Regions from separate parts of the Paenibacillus sp. OAE614 genome, predicted to be linked through region 1. Evidence: riboswitches for the same ligand, from Rfam matches in the RefSeq annotation. Region 1 holds a riboswitch; each other region holds the start of a gene.
What was found. Region 1 has a riboswitch for thiamine pyrophosphate ahead of ABIE48_RS29440 (ABC transporter substrate-binding protein). Riboswitches for the same ligand answer to the same signal wherever they lie in the genome.
Positions count from the first base shown of each region.

Region 2: another riboswitch for thiamine pyrophosphate. It lies ahead of ABIE48_RS23715 (ECF transporter S component); the one in region 1 lies ahead of ABIE48_RS29440 (ABC transporter substrate-binding protein).
Region 3: another riboswitch for thiamine pyrophosphate. It lies ahead of tenA (thiaminase II); the one in region 1 lies ahead of ABIE48_RS29440 (ABC transporter substrate-binding protein).

Region 1 covers NZ_JBEPOD010000001.1:6,402,964-6,406,237, forward strand. The annotation lists gene ABIE48_RS29425 (MBL fold metallo-hydrolase) at 1-144, shown strand, start outside; gene ABIE48_RS29430 (CGNR zinc finger domain-containing protein) at 158-760, shown strand; gene ABIE48_RS29435 (VOC family protein) at 1,296-1,682, shown strand; TPP riboswitch at 1,757-1,869, shown strand; gene ABIE48_RS29440 (ABC transporter substrate-binding protein) at 2,087-3,139, shown strand; gene ABIE48_RS29445 (thiamine-binding protein) at 3,194-3,274, shown strand, end outside.
Region 2 covers NZ_JBEPOD010000001.1:5,132,727-5,136,000, reverse strand. The annotation lists gene ABIE48_RS23725 (SDR family oxidoreductase) at 1-95, shown strand, start outside; gene asd (archaetidylserine decarboxylase) at 114-908, opposite strand; TPP riboswitch at 1,189-1,302, shown strand; gene ABIE48_RS23715 (ECF transporter S component) at 1,382-1,993, shown strand; gene ABIE48_RS23710 (ABC transporter ATP-binding protein) at 1,986-3,274, shown strand, end outside.
Region 3 covers NZ_JBEPOD010000001.1:2,515,825-2,519,098, reverse strand. The annotation lists gene thiD (bifunctional hydroxymethylpyrimidine kinase/phosphomethylpyrimidine kinase) at 1-99, opposite strand, end outside; gene thiM (hydroxyethylthiazole kinase) at 96-944, opposite strand; gene tenA (thiaminase II) at 941-1,639, opposite strand; TPP riboswitch at 1,779-1,883, opposite strand; gene ABIE48_RS11805 (YrdB family protein) at 2,018-2,344, opposite strand; gene ABIE48_RS11800 (class I SAM-dependent methyltransferase) at 2,449-3,171, opposite strand.

The sequences.
Region 1 (3,274 bases):
CGGCTGGTGCCGATCCACCATACCGCCATCCACCATCCGCCTGTATACCTGCAGACTCCCGATTGGCAAAATCGCCTGCGGGCTGCAGTTGGTGATACAATGGACATAGCATTCCTGAACACAAAGGAAACGATTACTCTATAAAGGATGACGCATCATGGATAAATCCCCTTCCCGCAATGTGCTGGGAGGCGCCCTGTGGATCAATCTCGCCAATACGGTGCGTATGCGGGAGCACCGGGTCACGGATATGCTGGAGGAGCCAGGTTATTTAGACGAATGGCTCCACGATAATGAATTGCACGGCTTGAACAATACCGCAGGGGCAGCTTCAGCTGTGACGCGGGAAGACCTGCTGCCCGAACTGCTCCGTCTGCGCGGCGTGTGCCGGCTCGTCCTAGAAGACCTGGACCATGGTGGCACCTTGTCGGATGAGGCATTCGCCGCCATGGAGGCCGAAGCTTCGCGGTTAGACGTGGCGCTTCGGGCTGAGCGGGATGCGCAGGGCACCCCCCTTCTCATCACCTACGGGCAAACCGCCGTCCAAGGCGTGCTGTACCCCATCGTCCGCTCCCTGTTCGAGACGCTGGCAAGCGTATCTTCGGACCGCATCCGGATCTGCGAGCATGACGACTGCATCCTGCACTTTGTGGACACCTCCAAGAGCGGCAAGCGGCGCTGGTGCAGCATGGACACTTGCGGCAACCGCCATAAGGCGGCCGAATTTTATGCGAAGAAGAAGCAGCAGCGCAGGAACTAAAAAAAGCCTGGGATCGTCTGATGGACATCCCGGGCTTTTTTTAGTGGTTCTATTTCTTTGCTGACTGCCCTTCATTTATATGGCGGACACTCAGCAGTTTAGCTCCTTTGTCCAACGACTTGTATGAGTATGTCGATAGGTACGTTCTTCCGACCTCTAACAAGTTCCATGTGTTTTCATTATCGACTTTAATTTTAACTGGTCCTTCTTCTTTACTATGGGTTTTCTCGGCGACAATCCAATATGTCGAACCAATGAGCTGCTTATCGAGTATCGTTATGTCCCCTCCGCCATACGTTGGCCCGGTACATGCTGTCAACATACACATGAAAAGCCATGCTGCAATTATTTTTTTCAGGACCCTCTCCCCCGTTCCTGACTATTTCAATACCTAACGATGCCACCAAACAGTCTATAATTTATAAACAATGATATTTACATAAAGTTGCCTTACAACTCGGATTTAAATGCTATAATGGCCTTAATTTAGGGCAAACCCATTACTTATAAGTACTATGAAAAGGAGCTCATACATATGGCTAATAAACGTTTGGATCATGTCGGCATCGTCGTACGGGATTTGGAGTCAACCATCCGATTTTATACCGAGATCGTGGGCCTGGAGCTGAAAGGCCGGCTGACGCACACCAACGGCGTGTTCCAGCTGGCGTTTCTCGGCTTCGGGGGCAGTAACGAGACGGAAATCGAGCTCATTCAAGGCTACAGCTACGACCTGCCGGCCGAAGGCACGGTGCACCATTTTGCGATCCATGTCGACGATATTCAGAAGGAATTCGAGCGGATTCAGGCGCTCGACGGCGTGGAGCTGATCGATCAGGAAATCGTGACCCTGCCGAACGGATACCAATATTTCTTTATCTATGGTCCGGAAAAAGAATGGATCGAATTTTTCCAGAGATAATCTGGAATCGGGCGAATGTCTGGACACCCCCATGGGGATGGACTATAATATGGGAGGAAAACAACCCGAAAACCTTATAGAATCCGGGGTGCTGGAATTGGCCGGCTGAGATTGTATCCCTTTAAGATACTGACCCTTTTAACCTGATCTGGGTAATGCCAGCGTAGGAAACCGTTTGCCACGGCATACAAGCCGTGCTGATCTTGCGCATATGAAGCGTCCCGTTTACGGGGCGCTTTTTTCATTCATACTAGTGAAAAACGGGATTACGCCTTGCGAATGCTTATGATTCAGTCACTCAGATCGGCTTACGATTCTAAATATAACGGGGAGAGGGGATCACCGGTCGATGCTTCTACAGAGAGAATATAGAACGGCCGGATATCGAAGGAGAGAGAAAAGCCATGAAGAACAAATCGATCGGCTTGCTGCTGCTGGTCTGCATGCTCGTACTGGCGCTTGCCGGATGCGGCGGCAGCCAGAACAATACGGGCGGCGGAGAAGGAACATCCGCTTCCGACACCACGGCAGGCCAGGACAACACCGCAGCGAAGCCGCTGAAGGACGTCAAAGTCGTCCTCGACTGGACGCCCAACACGAATCATACCGGACTCTACGTCGCCAAAGATCTGGGCTACTATAAAGAGGAAGGATTGAATGTCGAAATCGCGCAGCCGGGCTCCACGGGCGCCGACGCCATGGTCGCTTCCGGCAAAGTGCCTTTCGGCGTAAGCTATCAGGAGAGCGTGACCCAGGCCCGCACGCAGGGCGTGCCGCTCGTCTCGATTGCGGCGGTCATCCAGCACAACACGTCGGGCTTTGCCGCGCCGGTCGACCGGGGAATCAAGACGCCGAAAAATTTTGAAGGTAAAACCTACGGCGGCTGGGGCTCCCCTGTGGAAGAAGCCGTTATGGGCTCCATCATGGAGATCGACAAGGCGGACGTGAAGAAGGTGAAAATCGTCAACATCGGCGACGCCGATTATTTTACCGCCGTGAAGCGGGACATCGATTTCGCCTGGATCTTCTACGGCTGGACCGGTATCGAGGCGAAGCTGCGCGGCGAGCCGCTGGACATGCTGTATGTCAAAGATTATTCCGAGAAGCTGGACTACTACACGCCGGTTCTCGTAACGAACGAGAAGCAGATCAAGGACGACCCTGAGCTGGTTAAAGCGTTTATGCGCGCGACCGCCAAAGGCTACCAATACGCGATCGACAAGCCGGAAGCAGCCGCTAACCTGCTGCTGAAGGACGTGCCGGACCTCGATAAGCAGCTGGTGATCGAAAGCCAGAAATGGTTAAGTCCTAAATATCAGGACGACGCAGCCCGCTGGGGCGAGCAGAAGGAACAAATCTGGAAGGGCTATTCCGACTGGATGTACGAGCACAAGCTGCTGGACAAGCCTCTGGACGTAAAGAGCGCGTACACGAACGACTTTTTGCCGGAACAGTAAGCCGCATCTAACCTAAAATACATGTAATCTTATCAAGAGAGGAAGTAGATTCGCATGGCCAATACGCTGTTAAGCATTCAGGTAATCCCGAAGACGCCGGGCAACGAAGATTCTTACGCCTACGTCGACCGCGCC
Region 2 (3,274 bases), 1.3 Mb from region 1:
CTGTTGGCACACGCTGGACGATTAAGGCCAAGCAGCTGCTTCCGGACCGGTGGTTTCAGCGGATTATGCTCGCGCTCCTAAGCAAAAAAGGCTGAGCCGGATTCGCTTCCGGTTCAGCCTTTATGCGGGTGCAGCTGACCGAGCAGCTGGCCCATGCGGACATGATCTCCGGTCCGGAGGTCTGTCCGCGGGGTGAACGCGCCGTCCTGGATCAGCAGCACGACGGTCGAACCGAACTCAAAATAGGCGAGCGGATCGCCGTTACGCCAGGAATTGGCGGTTTCGTCGTCGTAGCGGATGCTGCTGACATTCATGGCGCCGACTTTGACGACCGCGACTTCTCCCAGGGCTCCCTTGATATACGTTATCAGCCTCTCATTGCGGCACAGCACGGATTTCATCTGGGTCATGCCAAAATCATTGACCGGGTAGCATCGTCCCTTGATATGCTCGCTCTCCACCTTCACGCCTGTGATGGGAGAGTGGATCCGGTGATAGTCGGTAGGGCTGAGGTACAGCACAAAGACATAGCCATGTTTATATAACTCCAGGTGGGGAGAGAAATTAAGCAGCTCCGCCACCGAATAATCCTGCCCTTTCACGTTCAGAATCGTGCCTGAGGTGATTTCACCCATTGCGGTGATCTTGGCGTCGACGGGGCTCGTGAGTACGTGCTCGCCTTCGTGAATTGGACGCATGCCGGGCTTCAGCCGCCGTGAAAAAAATTCGTTGAGCGTGCGGTATTCATAGATTTCTTTCTCCGCTTCATGCGCCGGGATCTGATAGCTTTTGATAAACGTAGGGATGACCCCTCTGCTGAGCCGGCTGTGCGAGAAGCGTCCCATCATGGAAGAGAGCCACTTTCGCGAGGAGAGCTCTGTCATGAGCCGCAGTAATTTCTTTGTCATGCCTAATCTCCCTTCCATACGTGCCTGTAGCACTCTGAATATATTGACATAGAACGGCTATCAAATCAATATGCAACAAATGCTGGAAACCGCCCCGGAGAAAAATGGTATTGCCAATCCTTCGAGGATCATGTATTTTGGAATCAATACGGGCCCGAGCCGACTCATCGAGGCGAGGTGCCTGTTACACGGAATCGAACCCAAGCATCTCATCGCTTTGGACGGCGATGGCTCCGGGACCAGGAGGCGGCGATGCCGCGCCTTGCGTTCATCTGTGTACATATGGGAATACGGGAGCTCGAGCGAATCGGGCTGAGAGTGCAGCTAATGAACCGCTGCTGACCGGGAATCTGATCTGGATAATGCCAGCGTAGAGAATTCAAGTCCTTTTATGGGCTTATTTGACGATCTCCCTCGCTTATCCAGGGGGTTTTTTTATTGCCCAATTTTGGAAAAAGAAAGGATGTTGTCAAATGAACAGCAGTACGATGCAGATGGATCGGCCGAAGGGGCTGAAGCTCAGCGACCTGCTCGTGACGATTCTGCTATCCCTCGTGATCGGGGTGGTGTACCATTTTTGGGGTTCGGTGAACGACTTGTTCAAGCCGCTGTTTTTCCAAGCGGATGAGCTGTTGTACGGCATGTGGTTCCTCGCTTCGACACTTGCCGCGCTGCTGATCCGCAAGCCCGGCGTAGCCCTCCTGGCCGAGGTTGCCGCGGCTCACGTAGAAATTCTGTTCGGCAGTGAATGGGGCCTTCAGCTGGCGATTTACGGCGTGGCGCAAGGTCTTGCCGCGGAGCTGATCTTCGCCCTGTTCCGTTACCGCAAATTCTCCATGGGGGTAGCGGCGCTGGCCGGTATGGCTTCGGGATTGGGATCATTCCTGGTGGATGTGTACTACGGCTACGTCACGGACTATACGACATGGATGATCGTGTTCAAGTACGTGATGCGGTTAATCAGCTCGGCGGTACTCGCAGGGTACCTGGCGTATGCCCTGACCAAAGCTTTGGAAGCAACCGGAGTAACCCAGCTGCTCCGGCCGGTGACAGCCAAGGATTATGAAGCGCTCGATCATGACTGAGGCTAACCGGGGAGCCGCGACGATGCAGCATCCGGCGGTGGATGAGACGGGTCAAGGAGCGGATCAAAGGGCGGATCAAGGGAGCGGGCAAATTGCCGTTTCGGTAACGGACCTGCGCCTGAAGTTTCCGGGTGAGAAGGCGTTCGTGTTCAAGGATGTTTCCCTGTCCGTGCCAGCCGGGGAAAAGGTGCTTCTGCTCGGCCCAAGCGGATGCGGGAAATCGACGCTGCTGCAGGTGCTCGGCGGGTTGATTCCGGCGGTCATCGACGTTCCGCTCAAATATGCGGACATCCGGAAGCCCCGCTCGTGCGGGTATGTATTTCAGGACCCGGATACCCAGTTCTGCATGCCGTATGTCGATGAGGAGCTGGCGTTTGTGCTGGAGAACCGCCAAGTAGCCAGGGAGGATATGGTGCCGCGGATGCGGGAGGCGCTCGGGCGGGTCGGCCTGGACCTCGAAGAGCTGCACACTCCGATTGAACGGCTGTCCCTTGGGATGAAGCAGCGGCTCGCGCTCGCTTCGGTCCTTCTGCTGGAACCGGAAGTGCTCCTGCTGGATGAGCCCTCGGCGCTGCTGGACCCCGAGGGGAGACAGCAAATTTGGGAGGCGGTTCGCGGTGTATCGGCCGGACGGACCGTGCTGATCGTCGAGCACCGGATCGAAGAAATCGTGAACTGGGTCGACCGGATCGTTCTGTTCGCGCCGGACGGAAGCATTCTGGCCGACGGCAAGCCGGCAGAAATCTTCACGGCGTACCGCCGGACCCTTCAGGAAAATGGCATTTGGTATCCCGGCGTTTGGGAGGATTATATCCGTCACCGGGATACATGGAACAGCGGCCTAGTGCAATCCCCGCAGCAAGGCGCGGACTTGGCGGCGCCGGTCCTCTCCTTGCGGGGGTTTGTCGGTCTCCGCGGAGATGCGCCGGCGATCATGGTGGAAGAGGCGGAGGTATATGCCGGCGATTTTGTCGCCGTTGTCGGTCCTAACGGGGCGGGGAAAAGCTCCTTGCTGCTGAGCCTGATGCAGCTTCTTCCGACAGCCGGCAGCTACGTGCTGGAAGGCAGGCTGCTGCAGGGAAGGGGCAGGAAGCGGACCTGCCCTTCGGACCGGATCGGGTTCGTGTTTCAGAACCCGGAGTTTCAGTTTGTTGCCCAGACAGTACTGGAGGAGACGGCCTATTCCCTTCACATGCAGGGCGGTATGTCGCGGGCTGAGGTGGAGCGTAAAGCCGAAGACTGCCTTAAGACGTTTCATTTGCACGGCTTGGAGAACCGGCA
Region 3 (3,274 bases), 3.9 Mb from region 1:
GAATACGCCAAGCTCCTGGAACGTTTTGATATCCGCCTGGATGCCTGCCCCGCCGCCGCTGTCAGAACCGGCTACCGTCAAAGCTTTCGGGATGCTCATTGTACAAATCCCCTTCCTGCCGACTCCAGAAGAGCCGTAATGGTTCCTTCCTCCAAAGGATGCCGGTCCATTACAGACAACGCGTCGAGGAAAGCGATTTGGAAGCTTCCCGGCCCCTCAATGCCGGCCCACTCAAAAGCCCGAACGGCCGCTTCACCGTAGTACGCCAAGGCGGCCGCGCCAGCGGACAGCAGATCGGATTCGACCGCTCCAAAAGCGGCGATCACCGATGTCAGCAAGCAGCCGGTCCCGGTGACTTGGGTCAGCATCGGATGTCCGCCCCGGATCAAGTATCCTCTCGTTCCGTCGGTGATCACATCTTCTTGCCCGGTAATGGCGACGAGAGTCCCCAGACGGTGCGCCGCCCGTGCCGCCAAGTCTGCGGGAGCGGACTCCCCGGCTTCACCTGCGTCGACGCCTTTAATCGCGCCGGATTCACCAATGAGATAGGCAACCTCCGCTGCGTTGCCCCGAACCAGCGACACGCGCACCTCGCGCAAAATTCGCAGCGCAGCCTCCGTGCGAAATGCGGTCGCTCCCGCGCCGACGGGGTCCAGGAACACCGGAACGCCATGATCATTTGCCGATCGGCCGGCGATGATCGCCGCTTCCACCAATTCGCTGTTCAGCGTTCCGAGATTCAGGACGACGGCTTGGGCGACCCGAGCCATATCGGCCACCTCCTCTTTGGCATAGGCCATAACCGGAGAGGCGCCAAGGGCAAGCAGGCCGTTGGCCGTAAAGTTGGTCACGACCACATTCGTCATGTTGTGAATGAGCGGACGCTGCTCTTTTATCCGTAAAGGAAGCTGGATAAGTCCGGACGGGAACATATCGGCGGTCATCGTTCCACCCCTTCCGCTGCAGCCAGGGAAACCGGCCAATCCTCAAGCGTAAACGCCATATCCCAGAACATGTACTCCAGCTGACAGCTGGTCAGAAAATGCTCCATCAGCCGTTTTTTTCTTGCGGGAGCCAGGCCTTCCACCCATTCGTCGAGCAGCCGCCGCAGCTGTACCGTTACGCCGCTTTCACGGTCTCCGTAAAAGTGCATCCATTCATAAAACGGATGGGATTTCTCCGGTTGGACTTCCTCCAGCAGACGTTGGCCGATTTCCGTATAGGTCCACGGGCAAGGTAACAGCGCAGCTACAATATCCTCAAGTCCCCCCTCATGGGCGACGTTCAGCATATGCCGGATGTAATGATTAGCCGATGGAGCCAGCGGATAGCCTTGCAGTTCCTCATATGCAACACCGGCGACATCACAAAAGTTTTGGTGGGGATGCGTTTCGCTGTTCAAAATAAACGAAATCTGTTCGTTAAAAAGCGCGGTCGTCTGCCGGCAATCGCATCGGGATATGGCAATGCCATAGATCCTGATGTAGGCATTCAGGTATTCAAAATCCTGCTTCACATAGTGAATCAGCTGCTCCTTGGACAAGGTACCTTCCGCAATCCCCCGTACAAACGGATGCTTTAAGATCGCTTGATAAATGGGATCTGCCGCATGTCTCAATTCTTCGGTAAACCGGGCCATGATAATGCACCTCCATTAATTTTGACGAAAATCGCATGTTCGAGCGCGGGGAAGCCAACACAAAAAAGCCGCCCCGAAATGGAGCGGCCGCTATTTGCAGTGTCATCCTGAATGTATCTCATCAAGAAAGTTGCGTATGTAATGGCCTGCTCCACTTCCCTCCGCCGGTATTAACCGGATCAGGTTCAAAGGGTCCAAGCGATCACTTGTCTCAGCTGCCTCCGCAGCTCCCCTAGTGGATTTTCGTATGATATTTTACAAGTTCATGATTAAATGTAGCTCCGTTTGCCGGTGTTGTCAAACAAAAAAAGCTGCTGGCGGGATACCGGGAAAAAGCTTGTCGATCGCTTATGCGGATCTCCTTCCACCTTCAAGTGTTTATCTTTTCAACGCGTAAGAAAGGATCATCTCGACGATGACGACAGCAGCATAAATGACAGCGGCCGTTCGATAACCCGATCCGTACAGCGCAGCCGCGGCCAGACCGAATACGATCAGCTGCAGTACAGCCCGGACGGGAAGCGTCACCGGGAAGGTCGCTTTCGGTGCGACATACATTCCCCAAAAAACAGCAACTACGACCGGCGAACCTATTCCTGCCACGATACGGATCCACAAGGCGGTATCCAGTTTAAATCCCCACAGGCAAAAGGCTGCCAGTGCACACAGCTCCATTAGAAAAAAAATAAGGTCGATCACAATCATTGCCAAACCCTCCGTTTTGGGCCGGTCAGGGCCTTTGGAATGAAGCCATTCTCAGAAAAATTATGCCGATTGTTTATTTGCTTACCTCGGCGACTCTTCCCCTCTCACTCCGGCTTGTGTGCTTTCACAATTAAAAAATGCGGGTGATGCAGAATCCGCTGGTAGAAGTCGGCCGACTCCGGCAGCCGCTCCAGAAACTCGGGAACCGGCCTTGGTTCGACAAGCCGGTCCAGTACAAACCAGCTTGACGTCATATTGACGATTTCCTGCAGGGGTCTACGGAAGAACGTCACTTCAACGCTGCCTGCCTCTTTCTTCGTCCACCGGTCTACAAGCAGCTCCCGTACAAAATAATCCGGTCTCTTAAAAACGGTAAAGTCCATAAACGGATGATGCACCGAAAACAATAACGTTCCTCCAGGCTTCAATACCCGCTGAAACTCACGGAACAAAGGATCCCAGTCTTCGATGTAATGCAGCGTTAGCGAACTGAGAATCAAGTCGAACTTTTCGGCTCCGTATGGCAGCGGTTCATTTAGATCATGAACTTGAATCTCCGCTTGACTGCCAACTCTCCGTTTGGCCGCCTCCACCATATCGGGGCTGAAATCGATCGCCGATACCGATGCCCCCCGGGAAACGAACTGCTCGGTATACCATCCTGCGGCGCAGCCTGCATCAAGGACATGAAGTCCGGACATATCCGTTGGCAGCAGCTCCAGCATGGCCGGACGCTCGTAGTATGCGTTGGCGCCGCTGTCCGAATCGGTATGCAGTTCATAGTCCTTGGCGAGCTTGGTATAAGCCTCGAGCACCCTCTCTTTCATGCAACCACCTCCGTAGACTCTATTCTCCACCATATTATACCAACCAACAGAAAGGTTGGATATAAATAAACCAGCTTTATGTAAGCTGTGCAGAACTTAGTTG